2 regions of the Ezakiella massiliensis genome follow, and region 2 is predicted to be linked to the other one. Evidence: riboswitches for the same ligand, from Rfam matches in the RefSeq annotation. Region 2 holds a riboswitch; the other holds the start of a gene.
The links. Region 2 has a riboswitch for cobalamin ahead of AC6FXG_RS07420 (energy-coupling factor ABC transporter permease). Riboswitches for the same ligand answer to the same signal wherever they lie in the genome.
Positions count from the first base shown of each region.

Region 1: it holds a riboswitch for cobalamin, as region 2 does, so the genes downstream of both, AC6FXG_RS05420 (ABC transporter substrate-binding protein) here and AC6FXG_RS07420 (energy-coupling factor ABC transporter permease) in region 2, are expected to answer to the same signal.

Region 1 covers NZ_JCBCEO010000003.1:98,676-110,910, forward strand. Annotated here, with positions in the region: gene AC6FXG_RS05360 (thioredoxin family protein) at 368-784, shown strand; gene AC6FXG_RS05365 (Csac_0668 family 2Fe-2S cluster-binding (seleno)protein) at 804-1,286, shown strand; gene AC6FXG_RS05370 (hypothetical protein) at 1,453-1,971, shown strand; gene AC6FXG_RS05375 (PLD nuclease N-terminal domain-containing protein) at 2,703-2,903, shown strand; gene AC6FXG_RS05380 (ABC transporter ATP-binding protein) at 2,903-3,817, shown strand; gene AC6FXG_RS05385 (ABC transporter permease) at 3,814-4,581, shown strand; gene AC6FXG_RS05390 (helix-turn-helix domain-containing protein) at 4,595-5,698, shown strand; gene AC6FXG_RS05395 (hypothetical protein) at 5,948-6,118, shown strand; gene AC6FXG_RS05400 (hypothetical protein) at 6,303-6,629, shown strand; gene AC6FXG_RS05405 (helix-turn-helix transcriptional regulator) at 6,635-6,826, shown strand; gene AC6FXG_RS05410 (DUF3847 domain-containing protein) at 7,002-7,292, shown strand; gene AC6FXG_RS05415 (formate/nitrite transporter family protein) at 7,533-8,099, shown strand; cobalamin riboswitch at 8,235-8,416, shown strand; gene AC6FXG_RS05420 (ABC transporter substrate-binding protein) at 8,556-10,268, shown strand; gene AC6FXG_RS05425 (ABC transporter permease) at 10,270-11,247, shown strand; gene AC6FXG_RS05430 (ABC transporter permease) at 11,249-12,049, shown strand; gene AC6FXG_RS05435 (ABC transporter ATP-binding protein) at 12,042-12,235, shown strand, end outside.
Region 2 covers NZ_JCBCEO010000005.1:60,411-72,645, forward strand. Annotated here, with positions in the region: gene AC6FXG_RS07370 (adenine phosphoribosyltransferase) at 673-1,188, opposite strand; gene AC6FXG_RS07375 (DUF4446 family protein) at 1,202-1,702, opposite strand; gene AC6FXG_RS07380 (aminotransferase class V-fold PLP-dependent enzyme) at 1,720-2,841, opposite strand; gene AC6FXG_RS07385 (cyclodeaminase/cyclohydrolase family protein) at 2,843-3,484, opposite strand; gene AC6FXG_RS07390 (PhzF family phenazine biosynthesis protein) at 3,559-4,440, opposite strand; gene AC6FXG_RS07395 (ParB/RepB/Spo0J family partition protein) at 4,462-5,289, opposite strand; gene AC6FXG_RS07400 (ParA family protein) at 5,300-6,064, opposite strand; gene AC6FXG_RS07405 (energy-coupling factor ABC transporter ATP-binding protein) at 6,803-7,600, opposite strand; gene cbiQ (cobalt ECF transporter T component CbiQ) at 7,608-8,285, opposite strand; gene AC6FXG_RS07415 (energy-coupling factor ABC transporter substrate-binding protein) at 8,285-8,569, opposite strand; gene AC6FXG_RS07420 (energy-coupling factor ABC transporter permease) at 8,553-9,278, opposite strand; cobalamin riboswitch at 9,352-9,533, opposite strand; gene AC6FXG_RS07425 (helical backbone metal receptor) at 9,644-10,846, shown strand; gene AC6FXG_RS07430 (FecCD family ABC transporter permease) at 10,850-11,869, shown strand; gene AC6FXG_RS07435 (ABC transporter ATP-binding protein) at 11,866-12,235, shown strand, end outside.

The DNA.
Region 1 (12,235 bases), on a different contig from region 2:
GGTTTGGCACTTTTGAAGTTTTTGCTACCTATTTTGAAATAAATATCGGTTAAAATTAGGCTGAGGAAATGGGGAATTTCTATGCCTTTTACAGATGATTCAAATGGATGATACTTTTTCGGCACTTCTAATATAGTGAGTTTTGTGATATACTTACTCTAAATTAGGAATAATACACCGCTTGTTCGGATGTAGTATGACGATTGCACTTATACGTCAGAAGCCCAAAAGATTGACGTATCTCATCGTCCATTTCGCAAAGAATTGACGGTCAACGACGACATTCCGCAAGGAATCTCAGTCCCTAAAGGTGAACCTACCATGATCAGTTTGTCTGAGCTATAAAAAATGCCAGAATTATTGAGGTATACAAAATGGAACTGAAAAGGTTAGTAGTATAACAAGCAAATTTAATATACTTGCGATTGGAGAAAACTGGTGTATTGATTCTATAATTAATATTCCTGTAGTTCATTGGTTAGAAAAAAACAATGAAAATATAAAACTTAAAGTAATAGATACAGATAGTTACAGTAAGTTTATGCCTAATGAAAAAGTTATTACACCAACATTTATTATTATGAATCAAGAATATCAGGAGATAGGGAAATGGGTTCAATATCCTAAAAGAATAATAGATGTGGTTGAATCTAAGGACCAAGTTCGAATTATAGTAGAGAAAAGGAGATACCGACAGGGAGAATATATTGTAGATACATTGGAAGAGGTATTAGATATCCTGATTAACTATAGAAATAATATTTATTTAGAAAGGAGGAAATAAAGTGAGTCAAGAAAATAAGATAAATCAATCTTGCTGAGGTTCAATACAAAAAACCACTGGTACAGTGGAAGAAAAAGCAAATTGCCCCAAATGTCACAAAATAGGAGAAAAGGTTAAGAATATAACTGTAAAGCATATGGTATCAGAAAACCTTATGGGAAAGGTTGTAGATGAAGAAACTTACTATTTATGTATGAATGAAGATTGTGATGTCGTGTATTATAACTTAAACAATGAAAGAGTTTTTTATAAGGAAGATGTAAAAGTTCCTATATGGTTTAAAAAGGATGCAAATCCCAAATATATATGCTATTGCAACCAAGTTACAGAGCAACAAATTATAAACGCTGTTTTATATGATGGTGCAAAGAATATTAAAGATATTATTAGACTTACAGGGGCAATGAAAAATGCAAAGTGCGAAATTAACAATCCTTTGGGTAAATGCTGTAGTCCTTTTATTCAAGAAACCATCAATAAGGCATTAAAAAGCAAACAATAGTTTGCGACACATAATTTATAAAGTACGTCATAACAGTAATAAAATTAAAAATAATAAAAAACTATAGAATTAAAATTTTAACTGTTCAGATGTAAAAGTCTGGGTCGCTTTTTTATTTTTCCCGGAAAGGAGGTCACCTATATGGTAAATGATGGAGTTAGGTTAAATGAAAAATAAAAACAGGAAAAATTTAATAATAGTGACTTTAATGATAGGGTTGATATTTATAACTTCTTGTTCTAAAGAAAAAAATGTTAAAAGTGAAGAGTTTCATTTGTTTAAAGAAGAGATGTCATCAAATAAAAAAATAGGTGAGATTCAAATAAAATTTTTAAGACCATCCTTATATATTAATTTTGTTACATCTGAAAATTTTAAAATTAATGATGTAAAAAAAGTAATAGATAAATTAAAACCATTCATAAATACCAATCACATGGATGAAATTGCAAGCAAATATTGGGAAAAAGATACAAAAGTATCTACTGTATATATATCTTTTTATAATGGAAAAATAGATAAGAATGACACAAGAAAGAATCTCGTGTATAGTATATATACAGAGTATTATAAAACTCATGTTGTTGATGACAATCCTTTAAATATAGATGCTTATAGCACATGGTTTATAGAAGTTGATGGGAAAGAATATCAACTTGAGGATTACTTAGACGGAGATTATTAAAATTGGTATATTTTTATCTAAGAGTAGTAAGACATTTCTTGTCTGATAAATTTGATATTACAAAACATAAGAATTATAAGCTGTTGGAAGATCATGATAAGAAAAACTTGTTTGATGTGGAAGAGTATTTAACAAATAGAGATAAGGTAAAGTTAAAATTAATTTAAAGAAAAATAAATATTAGATAATCTCAGGCGATAGAAATTAAAAACTCTATCGTCTTTTTTATACTCAAAATTTGGAGTGTATGATGATAAAGATAAGAAGTCCATATTAGGGCAAATAAAAAGCTTTAAGGCAGATAACAAAGCTAAGTCAAATAAGAAAGAACATAGCAAAGGTACAGAGAGATAAATACCGGCAGTCTTCGGACTGCCTTTATTTTTTGTAATATAAATAGATTGTATAATGATGTTATATGTGGAGATTGTAGTATTGATGTATAGATAATAAGATAACAGACTATAAAAGTATTGGAATCAATGTTTTATAGGGTTCTATTAAAACTCTTATAAAACATTTTTTAATTTAAGGAATATATTGAATGATTTTTCAAAAATTAGACAAATTTTATATTATTGAGGGGTATTTAATAATCTTATGATATCTAACAATAAATACTTAAGATAAGTTTACTTGTAGTTGATAAAAATAGAATAAGTTTACTGATAGTTTCTTGACAGTTGATTAAGTAAAATGATAAGATGTACACAAATAAAGGAGGGTTTAAAATGGATGTTATTAGAGAATATTTGCCGATACTTATACCTATTATTATATTAGAAATTGGACTTATGATTTATTCCTTAAGACATGTTTTAAAACACGATAGATATAAATTTGGAAGCAGAACTATGTGGATTTTAATAGTTGTTTTTATTCAAATTATTGGACCTATCTTATACTTAACAATAGGTAGGGAGGACGAATAATGGAAGCACTAAAAATCGAAAATCTTCATAAATCCTTTGGGAAAAATACGATTATTAATGGATTGTCCATGTCGATTCCTGAAAACACAATCTTTGGTTTTTTAGGCAAAAATGGTGCTGGAAAAACTACAACAATGAAAATGATTTTAGGATTTTTGAAAATTGATGAAGGTTCCATTGAAGTCTTTGGGGAAAGAGTAAGCTTTGGTCAGTCAAAAACCAATCGATTTATCGGGTATCTTCCAGATGTCCCTGAATTTTATGGTTATATGACTGCTAAAGAATATCTCAATTTATGTGGGTATATAACTGGTCTTAGCAAAAATGAAATTAAGAACAAGAGCGAAGAACTTTTAGAATTGGTGGGATTAAGAGATGTAAATAAAAGAATTAGCGGCTATTCTAGAGGTATGAAACAACGCTTGGGTATTGCCCAAGCGTTGTTAAATAGCCCAAAACTATTAATGTGTGATGAACCGACTTCTGCTCTTGATCCACTCGGAAGAAAAGAGATACTAGACATAATATTAAAAATAAAAGACTCTACTACTGTCATTTTTTCCACACATATTTTATCGGATGTTGAAGCAATCTGTGATCATGTTGTGGTGCTTGATAAAGGGAAAAATGTACTAGAAGGTTCAATAGATGAATTAAAAAATATAAAGAGGAAAAACATAATTAAGATTAGGTTTAAGTCGAATGAAGAACTAAAGGTATTTAAGTCACTAGATAAATTTTCAAATTTGGTAACTAATGAAAAAGGAGATACTCTAAACTTAACAGACGAAGAAAATCAGTTGAAAGATATTGATATTTTATATGAGTTATATAAGTTAAACATATTTCCTCTAGAAATAAAAATAGAAGAGCCTACATTAGAAAATATTTTTATGGAGGTAACGAAAGCATGAGGATATTTTTATCTTTATTAAAGAAAGAAGCTATTGAAGGTGCAAGAACTAAAAAAATGATTTCTACCTTTATCTTATTTTTGTTTATCGGGTTAATAAGTCCTTTGACAGCGAAATTAACTCCCATGATACTTCAATCCATAGCTACAGGAAACATAGATATTAACGTAGCACCACCATCAGAAATTGACTCTTGGACACAATTCTTTAAAAACATTAGTCAAATAGGTATGTTTGGATTAGCCATTATATTAAGTACTCAAATGGCTAATGAATTCCAAAAGGGAACATTGATTAATTTGTTATCTAAGGGACTTCCAAGGTATCAAGTTGTGCTATCAAAGATTTTTTATAATTTTATTTTGTGGTTTTTAGCTTACTTTTGCTCATTTATACTAACTTATTTCTACACAAAGTACTTTTTCGGGATTTCATTTCCTATTAGAAATATACTTATGGCAGCCTTGCTTCCTTTTATATTTGGATTATTTTTAATATCGTTAGAGATATTAGCTGGAGTGATTTCAGGAAATGTTATAGGTACATTAATATTAACGACTGCTGGGATTGTGATTCAACTTATATTATCTATTCGAGATGAAATTGTTAAATACATGCCTATTGCATTGATAGGAAAGCCTGTGAACCTTATAAAAGGAATAGGATATTATGACTATTATGTACCGATTATTACGGGCAGTATATTGCTTATACTGTGTATAGTAATTTCGATTGCTGTAATAAACAAAAAGCAAATCAGTTAGGAGGTAAAATATCATGCTAAAAATTGGAGAAAATATTCTTCAAAAGCGAAAAGAAAGAGGCATAACTCAGGAAGAATTAGCAGAATTTATGATGGTAACAAAGGCTTCCGTATCAAAATGGGAGACAGGTCAAAGCTATCCAGATATTTTACTCCTACCAAAACTTGCCACTTTCTTTAATATAAGTGTGGATGAATTAATAGGATACGACCCAGACTTATCTCCAACTCAAATACAAAAATTTTATATAGACTTAGAGGATCGTGTTTCGGATGCAGGTATGGATAGTATCCTAGAAGATATAAAAATTAAAATTAAACAATACTATTCTTGCTTTGAACTACTATACTATATGTCTTTGTTTATTTTGAACCATTGTGATTTAACAACTGATGATGTAAAAAAAGAAGAATATCTAGAATACGCAAATAATATACTAAGAAGAGTGTGCGAGCATTCTAAAGATCCTATACAAAAAGAACAATCATTGAGCTTGAGGGCAGCCTGTTTAATTAGTTTAGGAAAATCGGAAGAAGCATTAAATATTTTGCCATCTTCGGACATGCTATCTATATCAAAAGATTGTTTAGTGGCTTCAGCTTATTTAAAAACGAAGAAAGAAAATGAAGTAGATCAAAAATTACAAGTAATGATTTATAAGAACATAATCGATTTAATCACCCTTCTTATGATGAAGAGTAGTTTGAATAATTACGATTGGATTGAAACATTAGAGAAAGTGGAGGATTTAATAGAAACTTTTAATCTTACCCAGATAAATGTTTCCATCGTTTTAAACTTCTATTTATCCTTGGCAACGCACTATATTGACGATAATAATCTCAAACTTGCTGGTAATTATGTGGAAAAACTACTCAATTTGTTAATAGAGAGTAAGGAAAAATCGTTTAAGATAAGAGGCGATGAATTTTTTAATCAAATAGAAGAATGGCTTGATGAAAATTTATTATTATCTACAAATCCAAATAGAAGTGACGATATGATTGTTCGCTTTTATATAGATGCAATAGAGAATAATGAAAGTTTTAAAGGAATTATTTCTGAAGGAAAGGTAAAATCATTAGTTGATAAGGTTAAGGAGATTTACTCTCTATAATTAAATAATACAATCAGATAAAAGGTTGTAATTTTGTTTGTCCATTCCTAAGTAATAGATTTTTACTTAAGTTTATACAACTTTAACAAACTGTCAATTTTTCATGAAAATTTAGAGTTGATCTAATAGGAGAATTTTTGGCAATATGAAGAATGGTTAAAAATATATGAATACTGGTAGTATCCTTATCATGAATATATCAAAAGTTAGGAGTTAGAAATGATAAGATAAAAATCTTGGAGGAATAAAATGAACAAAAAGAACTTATGGCTTATATTAGCAATAATCTCATTTATTACACTTATATTATCAATATACATGTCATATAAGACAGGAAAAACAGAGTATGCATGGATAATCGGTTCTATGCTTTTTGGCATAGGGTGTGGAAGTAGATATAATAACAAGAAAAAGAAATAAAAAAATTTGCAATAGAGAAAGTCATTGGGTTTGAACTTAAAACGATTAGAAATAAAAAATCTAGTCGTTTTTTTATTGTAAGAAAGAAAACAAGTGAATCTTTCTATGATGATATAAGACTTTTACATATATAAACACAATGTCATCATTTAATGTCAAAAGTATTTGACATTAGGAGGTCAGTATGAATCTTATAAAATTTATTGAGTCAAATCAAATGTTTGGTATAGGTTTACTATGGTTATTTCTGGTTGCTTCACTAGTATGTACCTTAATTATGATAGTAACCTTAATTAAAAAAGGAGATGAAAGAAAGGGATATATTGTAAGAAAATCTGGATTAACTGCATTAGTAGTAGGGATAATATTTTTAATTATAAATATAATTTGGAATATTTTCTTTGAACAAAATTCAAGTATAAGCTTTGAAGATAACCCGATATTTTATGTCGGTATAATATCAATAGCTTTTAATATTTCATACCTAATTAACATGAGGAAATACAGGTAAGAGAAATGAAAAATCACATCAAAGAATTTAGAACAGAGAAAGGATTACTTCAACAAGAATTAGCTGATATATGCGGAGTCAGTAGACAAACTGTTAATGCTATTGAAAACAATAAGTATGATCCAACTCTTGAACTTGCTTTTAAATTAGCTCTTGCTCTTGAAACAACTGTAGATGAATTATTCATATATGAATAAAAATATTAAGTCAAATTTTCTTAAAGTGCCTATGATTTTAGGCACTTTTTCTATATCAGATTTTATGAGATGATAATAGAATATTTTTAACAAAACATTCAACTCAAGATACAAATTATAAGACGGAGAGATGATATCTTCATCGTCTTTTTTTATTACAAAAAAGGAGTTATATATGAAAAAACTAGAACAAATAAGACAAGAGTCAAAAGAAATAAAAGATAAAATAGACGATACAGAAGAAAGATTAAGGCAACTAAAAAATCAAGAAAAAAAGATATTAAAACAAGACATAGTGAAAAGAAGAAAAGAAAGAACTCATAGGCTAATAACAAGAGGAGCAATCTTAGAAAGCCTTATAGAAAATTCAGAAGAACTAACAGATGAAGAAATAAAAATCCTACTAGAAGAAGCAACAAATACAAAAGAATTTAAAGAAACACTAAAAATAATTATAGAAAATTAAGAAAAATAAAATAATCAAATCTCCCTTAGATTTTCTAAGGGCGCAATTATACACCTTAAAGGGTGATTGCGTGGCTTTAGAGCCAAACCCTTGCAGGGAGCAACAACCATTCGCTTTTTAAAAGTCAAGGGTAAATAAACTCGCTAACGCTCGCCCTTGACTTTTAAAATTTGAAATGAACAAAACAATTAAGCCGACATACTGAAACAACAAAAATTAATTCAGTAGTCGGCTTTTTCTATTCTATCATTTCAAAACGCTCATTCACAAAGAGGATATAAAAATCTATTAAGCCTCCACCTAAAACAACAAAAAAAGAAAGAGAGTGATAACTTATTTACAGGCAAGGTCGGATATTTCTTTTATAATGAGAAAAAGTCTTATACAAAATTTCTACTAAAGGTCCTAATAGGAAACGCCCTTGGAGCAGTACTAATAGCCTTTCTTTTATCTTTAAGTAGAAATGGAGAATTTTTACAAGAAAAGGCTTTGGCTTTAGTAAACACAAAATTAAACGACACTTATTTAAGTTTATTTGTCCTAGGAATAATGTGTAACATCTTCGTCGTCTTTGGAGTAGAAGAATACAAGACAAACACCCAGGACCTTGGAAAATATTTAGGCATAATCTTTGCAGTAATGGTCTTTATCCTTGCAGGCTTTGAACACTCTATTGCAGATATTTTTTACTTTGCCATGGCAGGAGTTTGGAGTCTAAATGGATTTTTGAGAATTTTAGTTATAGTTTTAGGAAATGCAGTTGGCGGACTTTTAGTTCCAAGTGTTAGATTATTAGAAAGAGAATAGATCTTTTCAAATAGATTTATGAAGTAAAAATTTCTTTTTTAAAAAATTACAGAATTTATAAAAATATAAATTTTTAAATAGCAAGTCCAAGTCTTTTTTTATTGAAAAAAACATTTCAAAGTGCTATAATTATTACAATTGAATAAGATGCTAAGTGAGTAAATAAGCTTTTATTTACTTAAAGGGAATTAAGTGAAAATCTTAAACGATCCGGTCGCTGTAAGTGTTAGTATATTTAACTATGCCATTGGGAAACTGAGAAGGCTAAATATATGGTAGGCACAAGTCAGAAAACCTGCTTGGCATTTGAATTTATCCCTATTTCCGTCGAAAGTAGGTAAAAAAGCAGTTACTGTACCATTGTTTTTTGAGCTTACTATTTTTAGGCTTATAGACAATGGTTTTTTATTTTTAGGATTTAGAGTAAAGTTCAATAATAATTCTAAGGAGAAGAAAATGAAAAAGAATTTAAAGTTTTTCCTTGTTCTAGCCTTGGCCTTGGTTTTAGGTCTAAGTGCCTGCAATAAAAATGCAGAGCCAGAAGGAAAAGTAGAGGAAGCAGTTCAAAAACCTGCAAGCACAGAAGAAAAAGTTGCAAAAACAAGTGAAGAGAAAAAGAAGGTAGAAAGATTAGTAATTGGAACTACAGCTGAAAACAATGTTTTTTCTGCAGTTTCACAAAAAGATGCTTTTGGTAGGACTAACTATAACAACTTTACCCAAGGTGACTTTGTCTATGTTGATAAAAATAACGAAATACAACCATTCTTTTTTACAGAATTTACAATTTCTGACGATGGCAAAGAGTTAGTTTTTAAATGGCCAGAGGGAGCAATTTGGCATGACGGAGTTCCTGTATCTGAAGAGGACATTTTATTTACCTTTGACTTTATGAAAAATGTTAGAGAGTCAGGAGGCTTAAAAAACCTTGAAAGCTGGGAAATTACTGGCGACCATGAATGCACTCTTAAATTTTCAGAGCCTGATGTTTTTTATTGGCTAAATGCTTCTGCATCTAACAACTCTTGTTTATTTGCCAAACACATTTGGGAAAAGGTAGAAGACCCATCTACTTATGATGGCGAAGATGCTGCTATTGGCTGTGGACCTTATAAGCTAGTTGCTGTAGACAGAGACTCACAAACTTCAGTTTATAAGGCAGTTCCAGAAAACAATTATGGTGGAGACCTTATGGTAGAAGAAGTTGTCCTTCAATCATATTCTGGAGAAGACACCCTAATGATGGCCATGGCCAATGGTGAAATAGATGCATTTTTCAATTATGCAAATCCAATAGATGGACCTATTATGGATACAATAAAGTCTAATCCCGACATAGACCCAGGAGCCAGTGACTTTGGTGGCCATTACCAACTTACTTATGGTATGAAGAGAAAGCCAGGAGACGATATTAACTTTAGAAAGGCTGTAAGGGCTGGACTTGACTATGACAGATTGGCTCAAGTAATTGCAGGCGACTATGGCAAGCATCCAGGAATTGGAATAGTTACACCTGTAAACAAGGGTTTTGACAAAAGTCTAGGAATTTTAGACCAAGACCTTGAAGAGGCGAAAAATTTATTAGACCAAGCTGGCTACAAGGATGTTGATGGTGATGGCTTTAGAGAACTTCCAGATGGATCTCCAATGGATGTTATGATTACTATGCAATATTCTAAAAAAGGCAAGGAAACCTATAGTAGAATTGCTGAAGTTATAGGAGCATCTTTAAAAGATTTGGGAATTAAAACCCATATTGACGAAGACTCACTTAGAAATGGTGAAGTATGGGAAGCCAATGTTAGTGAAGGCAAGTACGACCTTTCTATTGGTTACACTACTTCTGGAATGACAAACTGGTCAAGTGCCTTCAGGTACTTTGTAGGTGCACCAAGATTTGAAGGAGAAAAAACTTGGATTTGGGGAACCTATGATGATCCAGAATTTTTAGAAACATTTTACAAGATGCAAGTATCAAAGACCAATGAAGAATATGCTGGCTATATGAACAAATTACAACACATGGCAGCAGAAGATTGTTTTGCCCAAGCCCTTTGCTGGGAAGAAGGTCACTTCCCATATAGGACAGATAAAATAGGAGGCTGGGATAACTATCCAGGTTGGGGAGTAATTAACCCAAGAACTTGGTACGACATTTATCAAAAGTAAAATGAACAAGTCAATAAGAAAAATACTATTTTCACTGGCGACAATTTTTGTTATAGTTACAATTTCATTTTTGCTCATCCACTTTATGCCTGGAGATCCTATTATTTCTCTAGTAGGCCAAGAAGAGTATTATTATCTCTTAGAAAATAATCCAAGTGAGCTAGAAAGAATTGTAGAAAAGTATGGACTTAACGACAAGCTCAATGTTCAATTTATTAAATATTTAAAAAATATTGCTAAGCTAGACTTTGGTATAGCCTATTATAACAAAAGGCCTGTTACTGAAAATGTGCTTAGGGCCTGTAAAAATACCTTAATGCTTGCTATTCCAACTTGGATTATAGGTGGAATTTTAGGCTGTGTTTTAGGAACCTTTGCTGGTTGGAAACCTGGTGGAAAGTTTGACCAGGTTTCCACCCCAGTATTTTTACTTGCTAACACAATTCCATCTAACTGCCTAGGACTAATACTTCTAACTATATTTTCTTATAAGCTAAAAGTATTTCCAATTAATGGCATGGTAAGTCCAGGTTTGTTTGGTATTGAGAAAGTAAAAAGTATGATCCACCACATGGCCCTACCTTTAATTATTCTAATAATATTTAGAACGGCATCAAATTTTATGTTAATGAAGTCTTCCGTTTCCCAAATTAGAAAAGAAGACTATATTTTAACTGCAAGGTCTAAGGGTATGGGCGAAAAGACCGTACTTTTTAAGCACCTACTTAGAAATGCACTAATTCCCTATGGAACTTCTTTTTTTATCCAAATGGGATATTTATTAAGTGGGTCTATGATTATAGAGACAATTTTTGGATGGAAGGGCATGGGCCTATTAATGACTGAGGCTGTTAGTAAAAAAGACTTTCCAACTGCCCAATTATGCTTTTTAATTGCAGCAGTAGGAGTAGTTTTTGGCAACCTTATTTCAGATATCTTTAACCAAAAAATTGATCCTAGATATGGGGATGGAAACTAGTATGAGAAGAGAAAAAATAAACAAGTACTTTATAATTGGATCATTTATAGTTACAGTTTTTATTCTCATTGCAATATTTGCTCCAATCCTAGCTCCCTATAATCCCCACGACCTTTTCCAGCCCTATTTAAGTCCGTCTAGCGACCATCTCTTAGGAACTAACGACCTTGGAAATGATATACTAAGCGAGCTAATTTATGGGACTAGGACTTCAATTTCTATAGGAGTTTTCACTGCCTTTATTGTAACCTTTGTAGGAACAAGCCTAGGTTTAATTGCTGGATACTTTGGCAACAAGGTGGACAAAACTATTACAGCCTTTACAAATATTGTAATGGGCATTCCCTATCTTCCACTGGCTATGTTATTAATTGCCTTTATGAAGCCAGGAAAACTAAATTTAATTATTGCAATTTCTATTACAGGTTGGACCTATACCTGTAGGATAATTAGGGCCAAGACAAAAGAGCTGGTAGTTATGCCTTATATAAAAATCGAAAAGTCCTTAGGCTTAAACAACTTTGTTATTATTTATAAGCACCTTTTGCCTAACTTAATAGACATAGTTATGACTAGGGGAGCCCTTTCAGTTGCATCAGCAATGATGACAGAGTCAGGTCTTAGTTTTTTAGGCCTAGGCTCCTTTGGCGAAAAATCTTGGGGCAGTATTTTAAGATATGCCTTTTATAGAAATGCAATAATGAAAAACCAATACTGGTGGTATGTTCCGCCAATAATATGTACCTCCTTAGTTGTTTTAGGTTTTATTTTAATGGGATATTACGGTGAGAAAAATGACTAAAGAAAATATTTTACTAAAAATTGAAGACCTAAATATTAGCTTTGCTAAGGGAAAAAACAAAGTTCTTAGAGATTTTTCACTAGACCTTAGCGAAAGAGAAAAGTTTGCCTTAATTGGTGAATCAGGTAGCGGTAAGTCGGTTTTAATTCTTGCCATTTTAAAACTTCTGCCCAAGAGCCAAGTAGA
Region 2 (12,235 bases):
CTTTAGCATAATAATTGCAAGGCAGGAGAAAATTTTCAGATTGGGTGCAAACTTTTTAGAATATATGCAGATTAATATTATTATATTTTGAAAATAATAATCATGAACCATACAAACTTGCGAACCCTCACCCCATAAATGGGGTTCAGGTTCTCGTATGGTCGGGATTAACCGCGACCCCTACAACGCAGAGCGATACTTCGATTGACACAAATTATACACATACACAACTCATTATACATATATATTAACCCCTCCTAGTCCGATACCTGATAAAGCGTTACGCTTCACCGTGGATTGGATTAGGAAAAGCTATGATTAATGTTCCTAATGAATTGAGGATTTATTTATATAATGTTATTTTAATTTTATAAATACATTTAAGCTCGTCTCTTCAACCGGGATAAACCTGGTATCGGGTCTGAAATGGTCGAGATTAACCGCGCCCCCTACACCGCAGAGCGATTTTCCGATGAAGATGATTTCTTACGGATGCTTGTCAGAACTAAGGTAGAGGCCATCCTTTATGGTGGCCATTTCAGCCGCGGAGACTCGATATCCAGCGGTCGAAATATTAAATATAAAAATTATTTCCAAAGCAATTATCAACCCTTCCTAAATTTTCCCACAAAAAATGGCCGACATTAAGTCAGCCACTACTTTAAATTTTTATTAGAATTCATATTTTACAATGGAATAGGTTTCGGTTTCCAATCTGTCCTTGCCTTTGAGGCCGGTTAGTTCAATCAAAAATCCTATATCCACAACTTCTGCTCCCATATTTTTGAGGAGTTTTTCGCAGGCCATAATGGTTCCGCCTGTTGCCAGTAGGTCATCGACAATCGCAACCCTGTCGCCAGGTTTGATGGCGTCCTTGTGGATGAAGAGTTCGTCTTCCCCGTATTCTTTTTCGTACTTGTAGGATACAGTTTCCCTTGGGAGCTTGCCCTTTTTCCTAACAGGGACAAAGCCTATGCCCAGCTCAACTGCGACTGTGCATCCAAAGATAAAGCCGCGAGCTTCAGGGGCTACAATGTATTTGATCCCCTTGCCTCTTAGTGGTTCTGCGAGTTGCTTGACCGCTTCCCTGTAGGCTTCTGGGTTTTGCAAGAGGGTTGTAATGTCCTTAAAGGATATGCCCTCTTTGGGAAAGTTTTCTATAACTGCTATTTCTTTTTTTAAATCCATAATTTCACTCTTTCTATTCTATAATATCGCCGCGTATTGCCTTGTCTATGGCGATTAGCTCCTCTTCTGAGAGGGGGATATTGGATCCCTTGTTTCTAATTGGCTTGGCATAGCTGATGGACTGGCTGCCAGCGTAGATGCTGGTCAAAATAAAGCCGTTGTAATAGGAGTCCAAAAATGCAATCGAAAAGGACAGGTCGCCACCTCGCCCTAATTTTTCGTTGGCCAGGGCATTGTACCTGTAAAAGCCGACCTTGTTTATAGTAAAGCTGTAGGCCTGCTCCAATTTTGCAATCTTTTCTTCTCTCAAGATATTTCCCGTGTGGATGTCATTTATATCTTTTCTAAGTATGCCCAGTAGCTTTTCAAGGTCTATATCTTCGTAGCCGGCCATTTTGTCGAAGCGATTTTTTAGTTTTTTGATTCGATTCATGTTTATTATAACCAGGATTAAAAGTATTGCCGACAATCCGCCTAGCCCGTAGATAATTTCCATTTGATATTTTTCTAACATGTTTTTACCTAATTATCTTAAATTATTTTTTCTAAAATTTTTGCGGCTTCTTGGACCTCATCCATGGTGTTAAAGTAGCCAAATGAAAACCTTACCATGCCCTGATCTAGGGTATGGAAGTGTTTGTGGGAAAGCGGTGCACAGTGCATTTGGCTGCGAACGGCAACCTCCCCTTCCCTGTCTAGGGCCGTGGCCACTTCGGCGCTGTCCCTGTCACTTATATTTAAACTTACTATGCTGGTGATTTGGTCATCGGATTCAATCCCGTAGACTATTACTCCAGGCATATCTTTTACCAGCTTATAAAAAGTCTTGGCCAAGTCTTTGACATGGGCTTCGATTTTTTCTATACCAACTTCATTGATCCAGTCTATACCTGCGCCCAGACCCACAATTCCGTGGAGGTTTTCAGTGCCCGCCTCGTACTTGTCGGGTGCAAAGTCCGGGTGGACCAGGGACTGGCTGCGTGATCCCGTGCCGCCAACCATAAAGGGCAAAATAGCAGTCTCATCGCGCACATACAAAAAGCCTGTTCCCATGGGCCCCATAAGGGCCTTGTGGCCAGGTGCTGCCAAGAGGTCAATCCGCGCCTCTTCCACATCTATTGGCATGTGGCCAATGGATTGGGCTGCGTCGACCAAAAATAAAATATCCCTGGATAGGCTGTTGCCAATTTTTTTGATATCCTTGACCCTGCCGACCAAGTTATCCACGTGGGAGATTGCAACCATCCGCGTGTTTGGCTTGATGGCTCTTAGTATGTTATCCGCAAGGTCATCAATTGGGCAATCTAAAATATCCAGCTCAATACCCCTCTCCTCTAAAACGTGGAGGGGGCGGAGGATGGAATTGTGTTCATATACACTTGTAATGACGTGGTCTCCAGCTTGGAGAGACCCAAACATTGCGATATTTAAGCCTTCAGTACAGTTTTTTGTAAAGGCTATATTTTTTGTAGACTCTGCATTTATCAGGTCTTTTATTTTTTCGCGCACCTTAAAGACCTCACGAGCTGACTTCATAGCCAGCTGGTGAGCTCCTCTGCCCGGGTTTGCAGCATAGTCAAAAGCCTGGGCCACAGCCTCCTTTACAGAGGGAGGCTTGGGCCAAGAGGTTGCTGCATTGTCCAGATAAATCATATTATTGGAGTTTTGAGTAAACGATCTTTAGAGTTTCAGCTTTTTTATCTGCTGCTTCTTTTAGAAGTTCGTCTGCTTTCTTTCTGATGCCGTTTGCGTATTCTTCGTCTTTAATTGAATTTACGTTGATTAGTACATTAAAGAGAGCGCCTTCGAGTCCTGATTGAAGTAGAAGTGTGCCAACTCCAACGTCTGTGATAGCGTTTTTGTTACCGCAGTTTGCGTAAATGCTTTGTAGGTTTAGAGCCTTTAAGCAGAGTTCAGCTGCTCTTAGAGGAATTTCAAGAGCTTTCTTGTAGCCTTCTTGGATAGCTGCACTTCTAGCTTTCTTTTCTTCGTCAGTTTCCTTTGGAAGTTTGAAAGCTGCCATAACATCATCAAAGCTTGATGCGTCTGTGTCAACGATTTCTTCTAGCTCTTCTCTGATTGGATCGAGTTCAGCTTGGATTTTTCTCATTTCAGCTTTTTCGTCTTCTGTGAGACCTTCAAAAGCTTTTTTGTCGATTGTGAGGCTGCCAACCATTTGAGTTAGGGCAACACCGAGTGAACCTGCATAGGCTGAAACGCTTCCGCCGCCTGGTGCTGGAGCTTCTCCAAAAACTTCCTTATTGTAATCTCTTAAGCTTAAATCAATTAATTTCATATTGTCCTCCTATAATTATAAAAATATTTTGCTTTTCTCTTCCTATTATATATATGATAAACGTATTTTGCAATTTATAAATGCATTACGCTATCAGTAACTATCCTGCCAACTCCGCTCATTACGATTTGGCCATCTTCCCTGTAAATCTCAATTAGGCTGGGCCTTTTCATGGCCTGGCCTTGGTAGATTGTAATGTGGTCTCTCCCGATTTTATCCAAGAGGATTTTTCCAACTGAAGCCGCTGCAGAACCTGTGGCCGCTTCTTCAAAAAATCCAATGGCCGGTGAAAAATACCTGGTGTAGGCAAATTTCTTGTCCCCGTCAACTGAGGCGTAGACTAGGTATAAGCCAGATGCCTTGAGGTCTTCACTCAAAGTTATCAGGTCAAACATATCGGGCTTTGCCATATCTAAGGTCTCCTTGTCTTTGACAAAGACAATCAGGTCGTGGTTAAAGTAACCGCCCAGATGAATGTCGCCAAGCTTGTCTTCTTCGATTCTTAAAATCTGTCCAATCCTGGACTTGTCGACGCCGGCATTCTCTAGTTTAAAATATTTATTATCCATAACTATGCCGATCTTCTCGACTTCATAGTCCATATAATCTATATTTACATCTAGGATTTCCCCGTCTTTGAGCTCCAGCTCTGCCCTCTTGGTCCCCTCTTCTATAGGCCTGATGTAGCCCATGTTAGACAGGACATAAAAGGCGCCTATAGCTGCGTGGCCAGAAAATTTAATCTCCTGAGTCGGGGTAAAAAATTCTATAAAAAATCTGCCGCCCTCACGGTTGTGGATAAAAGCACTTTGTGAGAGGTTGATCTCATTTGCAATTTGCGGATAATACATTTGAGGGACTTCTTCGCACTCCGGCACAACTGCGGCCGGGTTACCGCCAAAGCGGCACTGCGTGAAGCTATCAATTGTAATTAGCCTTAAGTCCATTAAATTCATATAATCACCTTTCTTATTATATCAAATGTGATTTAATAGTTCAATTAGTCGGTCAAGCTCGTCCATGGAATGGTAGTCTATGACGATCGACCCTCTGCCCTTTTTGTCATTGATGCGGACCTTAGCCATAAATTTATTTTGCAGGTCCTCTTCAATCTCTTTAATAAAAATATTTTCTACTGTGCCCTTGGCCTTCTTGGACTCTTTTTCAGTTTGACGGACATTTAAGCCAAGCTCTTTAATTTTCTTTGCCAAGACCTGCTGGTCCTTTAGAGGCAGGCCAGATAACACTTTAGCGTGGCCAAAGCTAATAGCCCCAGACCTAACATCTTCCATTACGTGGGGGTCAAGCTTCAAGAGTCTAAGGACATTTGCCACATGGCTCCTGCTCTTACCAATTTCCTTGGCAAAGTCAGCCTGAGTTAGGCCAGCTTCTTTCATGAGTTCTTCATAGCTCAGGGCCTCTTCAATTGGATTTAGATTTTCCCTTTGAATATTTTCAATCAAGGAAAGCTTTTTGATGTCTTCCTTGGGGAAGTCTCTAACAATTGCTGGGATCTTGTCCCTGCCCAGGCTAATGGTCGCCCTGTACCGCCTCTCCCCTGCAACTATCATATACCCATCTTCAAATGGAGTTAACAGGATTGGCTCCAAAAGTCCGTGAGACTTTATGCTCTCGGCCAATTCTTTGATCGCATCTTCGTCAAAGTCCTTGCGAACTTGGTCGGGATTGGCTTTAATTTTACTTAGCTCTATTTCTTGGATCTCTTCCTTAGGGATGTGCTTAGTCTCTTCGACTTGTTCGAAAAGTGCATCCAAGCCCTTGCCCAGTGATTTATTTTTTCTCATATAGACTCCTTTATCTAAAGCGCTTGTCGAATTCGTTTGCAAACTTCTTGTAAGCTTGGGCACCGGCAGATCTTTTATCGTAGTCAAAAATGGATAGACCGTGGCTGGGTGCCTCCGCCAGAGTTACATTTCTGGGGATGGAAGCTTTAAAGACCAAGTCCTTAAAAAATCCCCTGACCTCTGCCTCTACATCCTGGGCCAGATTGTTTCTGGTGTCATGCATGGTGAGTAAGATGCCCTTGATCTCAAGGCCAGAATTATAATTTTCCTTGACCAAGTTAACCGTTTTCATCAGCTGGGTCACGCCTTCAAGCGCGTAGTATTCAGACTGGATGGTCGATATAACCCCGTCGCTAGCATTTAGGCTCATAAGCGAAAGTATGCCCAGACTTGGCGGACAATCGATAAAAATGTAGTCGTAAAGAGGACTGACCTCTTGCAATTTATTTCGGAGGAGATAATGCCAGTTGCCATTTACAGCTAGCTCGATTTCCATACCTGCAGAATCACTTGACCCAGCAATGAGCTTTAGGCCCTTGTGAGTGGTATCGGAAATCACAGAAGAAATATCTGCATCCTCCATGATGAGCTCATAAATATTGCCCACGATTTTCGTGGAATCATCTGTGAGACCCGAGGATAAATTTGCCTGGGGGTCCACGTCGACAACTAAAACTTTGCGGCCTTTGTCAACCAAGGCTGCAGCTAAGTTCAAGGTCGTTGTAGTCTTGCCAACGCCGCCCTTTTGATTAAAAAAAGATAAAATATTTGCCATAAGCCCTCCTATAATTATAATACCATAAAAGGACCAAGAATAAAAGACTAATGGGATTTATTTTTTAAATTGTTCCACGTGGAACAATCGAAAAATAAATTGTGATTTAAAATTGCGAGCATACGGCCAGGAAATTTGAAATAATAATGCGATTTGCAAATCAAAGATGTGGGACAACAGAATTGAAAGAAGAAATTTTAATTAAAAATCATGAACATAAGGCCGTGTAAAGTTAAATGAAAAACGCAATTTGCAATTGAAGGCACGCTGCTAGCATATTAGGAATAAAAAAACAATTTCAAATGTAAGATGAAAATCAACAGAATTGGAAAAATAAACTGTGATTTAAAATTAGAAGCGTATGGGCAGGAAAGTTGAAATAAAATTTTAATTATTAAACAAAGATGAAAAGCGACAAAACTTGAAAAACAAATTGCCATTTAAAATTAAAAGTACAAGCACAAGAGCATATAAAATAAAAAATGTTCCACGTGGAACAATTAATAAGTAACAACTTATAATGCAGACAAGAATGCAAATAAAAGTCAGACTTTAAATGCAAGTTAAAAACAAAGAAAACTAATCGTCAAGCACGACTAGAAATAAAAATGCAAGTGAGCGATAAAAATAAAAACAAAGGAAGATATGAATAATATAAAACACATAAGCAAAGGTAATTGCAACAAAAGATAGAGCACAAGATAAAACATAAATAAAAATAATGTTCCACGTGGAACATTATTTGTTTAAAATCTTAATAAGGTCTTCAATTGTATTTATATCTGGGAGCTTGCACTCGGATTTTATCCTGGCTATTGTCGGCTGTCTGAGGCCGGCTTCTTCTAAAAGTTCTTTTTGACAGAAGACTTGGTCCTTTGTCCCAGATGCGATTATTTGCCCCTGGCTGAGAACGCTGGCATGGGTGCATATGTCGTAGATAAAATCCATATCGTGGGAAGAAATTAGAATGCCAACGCCCTCACTTGCCAAGGCTTTGATCAGCTGGGTCATGTTTTCCGTTAGTCGGGGGTCCAGGCCCGCTGTGGGTTCATCAAATAGTATATAGTCGGGCTCCATGGCAAGGACTCCTGCTATGGCCACCCGTTTTTTCTGCCCGTAGCTAAGAGCGTGGGCAGGGCGGTCAAGCAGATCTTCTATCTCGAGTTTGTTTGCAAGAACCTTTAGTTTGGCCTCGATATATTCATCTGACCTTTTAAGGTTTCTAAGAGGGAATACTATGTCATCTCTGACATTTGAGTAAAAAATCTGCTTGTCTGGATTTTGCATGACAAGGTTGACCCTAGTCCTATAGTCCCTTAGCTCTTTCTTTTTGAAAATGACTTCTTTGCCTTCCAAGAAAATTTGTCCAGAGCCGGGCGTATTTAATCCCAGTATATTGAAGAAGAGCGTGGATTTGCCCGCACCGTTTTCGCCCACCAGAGCATGGACTGTTGATTTTTCAATTGTTAAATTTATATCCTTTATCCCAAATTTGCTTTGGGGGTAAGAGTAGTTTAAATTTTTGATTTCTAACATTGTTCACCTAATAATAAAAATTTCCATCAAAGAGTTTTAAGTCAAGGGCATCTTCCCATTCGCCGTAAGAACTTAGCATGTCTATAAAGAGCTTGGACCCCATGAGGCCAGAGGATTTAATCATCATCCACTTGGTATCGTTTGCGTGTTTTAATTCCATGGCCACATGCATGTCTTTAAATTCCATCATAAAAAAGTTTATATACCTGTACATAAGGATAAACTGCTCCACAAAAACTCGGGGTAGGTGGAGGTCCTTAAAGATCATAATGGTTTGGTTGATGGGTATGGTCAGGGCCATAAAGTATGTGCAAGTTATACATGCAAAGCTCCTCACAAAGGTCTGGTAGGCACTTGTAAGGGCCTGGGAATTGGTGCCGATGTAAAGTCTTCCTATTATAATATAGTATTCGACATTTTCCTTTATCTTTGCTATTGTAAGGACCATTGCGATTAATGAAATAACAATAAAACCAAGGGGTAATTTATATAATTTAAAAAGTGGTCTGGCCGGAATTTTTGCCCCAAAAATCATGACTAGAACCACGGCTATAGCGATTAGAGCCTGGGCATAGAGATTATTAATGCTCAGGGATAAAATAAGTAAGGCAAAACCCAAGAGCATTTTCACTCTCGGGTTTTTCTTGGTAAAATTATTATTGTATGCGATTTGGTCAATCGTCATTATTTATTTGCTCCTTGTTTTTTGCCCTTGTTATAGCCAAAGTAATAGCCTATAACAATTGCGCCGATAGCTGCTTGGAAGGCAAACAAAAAGCTTTCGATTTCGCCTGAGGCTGGTTCGTAAATACTTTCAAACCAAGGTTCGAAATCTGGGTTTGCTTCGGCTATTCTTTCTTCGGCTGCGTCATCAGCTCCGCCAAATTCTGCGTCTTTTTGAATCATAAAAGGCACTACAAATAGAGCCACCATTAAGATGATGAGGATTATCTTAGTTGACTTTTTCATATAAAATGCCTCCTTCGTACTTGACAATTGCGTTGTAAATAAGGACGGTTAGGATACCTTCCATTACAGCAATTGGAAGTTGGGTGATTGCAAAAATTTCCAAATAGCTTAGGACTGATGCACCGAATGTTGGATTAGGGAAGGCCAGACCGAGCTCAATTGAGGTTACGATGTAAGTCCCTAAGTCTGATAAGAATGCTGCTAAAAATACAGCTACTAGGTCGCTTACATTCATTTTCTTCATTAGCTTGTAAACACCAACAGCTATATAGGCACCAATAATGGCCATTGATAGGGCGTTAGCACCTAGAGTTGTCAGTCCACCGTGTGCAAGTAAGATGGCTTGGAAGATTAGAACAATTGTTCCAAGGACAAACATTGGGCCTGCGCCAAACAATATTGCCCCAAGGCCAATACCTGTTGGGTGTGAGCATGATCCTGTCATTGCTGGTAATTTAAGCGATGATAGCAAAAATACATATGCGCCAGCAAGGGCCAAGAGCATTTTCTTTTCAGGCTTATTTACTGTGATGTCTTTAATTGACTTAATCCCGTAAATCACAAAGGGGATAGCGATTACAAAGTAAATAGCCGCGTGAACCTTTGGCAAAAATCCTTCTGCTATGTGCATGGCGTGGGTGGTATTTGGGACCATGATAGCCATTGCAAAGAGAAGAAAAGCTGCCAGTCTCTTTTGAATTTTCTTCATAAAAAAACCTCCTATATATTCTGCTCCGACAGATATAATGGAGGGTACTAAAAAAATTAGACCCTTCCCACCGAAGCGTCTCTAACTAGTCGCAGGTATCCTGACTCGGCGTCACAGCGTTGACCCTGCCTTCCCTTTAAGTGGCAAGAGGTCGCTCAGCCTATACAGTAGCGGGGGCTGTCCGGATTTACCGGTTCCCTGATATCGATTAGCTATCAACAAGTTCATTCTAACACGAAAAATAAATTATTGCAAGCAAATTGATAGGGAATTATCATTTATTTGTAAAAATTTCTGCAAAAATTAATTGCAATTAAAAAACTCTTGTGCTACAATGTAGGCAAATTTGAAAAGGAGGTTTCGAAATGAAACAAAGACTACTCGCATTAGTGCTAGCCTTTATGATGATCTTCTCAATCGGATTAAGCGCTGCACCACAAAAGGTCGAATCCAAGGACCTATTAACACAAAATGCTCGCTCATTTATTGATGGCGACCAAATTAAAACTTACGGCCTCGAAGTTGAAGCCAAAGAAAAAACTCTAACCGTCGTTGACGGGGAAGACAAAATCAGCTTTACAGCTGGATCCAATGTCATGACCGTAAACGGCACTGACTTTACAATGGATACCAAGACAATCGCTAAGGACGGCAAGGTATATGTTCCATTTAGGATTTTATTTGAAACTTTAAACTACCAAGTTGGCTGGGACAAGGCTGCAAAAGCTGTCACTCTTGACAAGAAAGCAGAAGCTAAACTTCCTGTCAAAAACGACAAGTACGAAATAAAAGAAACTCATTCCAAGATTGTATCAATCGCTCCATCAGTAACTGAAACATTATTTGAAATCGGAGCAGGGGACATGGCCTTAGGCAGAACTGACTACTGCAACTTCCCTAAGGAAGCTGAAAAAGTAACATCAGTCGGCTCAATGATGGAACCTGACATTGAAAAAGTGATTAGCTTGAAGCCAACTTGTGTGCTTGCACAAACTCACTTTAAGGAAGAAGTTTTGGCCAAATTACAAAAGGCTGGCATCAAGGTCTTTGCCATGGAAACACCAAAGTCAATGGAAGAAACTTACAAGTCAATCGAAACAATTGGCCTAATTACAGGCAAAAATGCAGAAGCCAGAGCCCTAGTTGCAACCATGAAGGCAAAGCTCCAAAGCGTTGAAAGATACACCAAAAAATTATCAGCTCCTACTGCATATATAGTAGTAGGCACAGGTGAATACGGTGAATACACCCACGGCAAGGATTCATTTATGGATGATATCCTAAGAATTGCCGGCCTTACAAATGGCCCAAGGGATGCAGAAGGCTTTAAGTATACCTTGGAAAAATTAATCGCCCTAAACCCACACTACATGTTAGTGCCAGCTTTTGCTATCGACCAAGTCAAGACAGACAAGGTTTACAAGGGCCTATCAGCTGTTAATGAAGGCAGGGTAATAGAAATAGATGCAGACGTATTCTCTAGACCATCAGCCCGCGTGGTTGATGAAGGAATCAAGGCTCTCTTAAAGATTGCCCACCCAGAAGTTCTAAAGAGTTTGGAATTCTAATTTATGAAAAAAACTTTTCTCTTATTGGCCTTGGCGGCTTTAATCGGCCTAATGCTACTGGCAATCGGCTTTGGCTCGATTGATATTAGCTTTGCGACCATAATTGCTGCCATAAAAAATCTAATAAGAAATGGGGTGGATGGGATTGATTTTACTGATCCCATCCACTTTATCATATTTGAGGTAAGGCTGCCTAGGATTATTTTGTCGGTTCTAACAGGAGGCTTACTCGCAATGGCAGGGGCTTCATATCAAGCCATCTTCCAAAACCCCATGGCCGATCCCTTTGTAATGGGCGTGTCATCAGGGGCGGCTTTTGGTGCGACAATGGCAATTGTATTTTTGCCGGCCACCAGCTTTTTTGGCCACACCCTTGTGAGCCTATCGGCCTTTGCCTGCGCAATAATCACATCGCTTATAGTCTACACGGTCTCGCGGACCAAGAGGGGAGTGGACAACTACTCGGTTTTACTTACAGGTATTGTCATCTCGGCTATTCTTTCCTCGGCCATCTCTCTTATAATGATGGTCCACAGGGACGAGGCTATTGCCATTATCACCTGGACAATGGGGTCTTTTAACGCCAAGAGCTGGATCCACGTTGGAACGATTTTTATACCGACCCTAATTGCCTTTATAGTTACAATTTACCACGGCAAGGATTTAAATCTCCTGGTAATGGGCGAAGAAGAGGCCATATCCATGGGCCTGGATGTAAAAAAATTAAAGCGAAATCTTCTTTTACTATCTGCACTTTTAACATCACTGGCGGTTTCAGTGAGCGGAATCATCGGCTTTGTCGGCCTTATAGTCCCACACTTTATCAGGCTAATCTTTGGCGGCGACCACAAGTTTTTGATGCCGGCCTCCATGATAGTGGGGGGAATCTTTATGCTCTTGGCCGATACCTTGGCCAGGTCGCTCATCTCAGGCTTTGAACTCCCGGTTGGCATTATCACATCACTAATTGGCGGGCCCCTATTTATGGTCCTTCTTATCAAGCACAAGAGGAGCCTCCAATGAGCATACTAGAAATCAAGAATTTAAACTTCAGCTATGGAAAAAATCAGGTTTTAAAAAATATTAATCTTTCCCTTGAAGAAGGAGACAAATTAATAATTATTGGCCCCAACGGCTGCGGCAAGACCACCTTGTTAAAGGTCATCTCAGCCTACTTACAGGCAGATTCTGGTTCAATAACTTTGGACGGCAGGGACTTGGATTCTTATACTATAAAAGACCGGGCGAAAATTATTTCCGTCCAACACCAAAATCCAAACAGCTCTTTTGATTTTACAGTCGAAGAAGTGGTCGAGATGGGACGCTATCCATTTTTATCTTGGACGGGCAAACTGAGCGAGACCGACCAAAAAATCGTGGACGACCAAA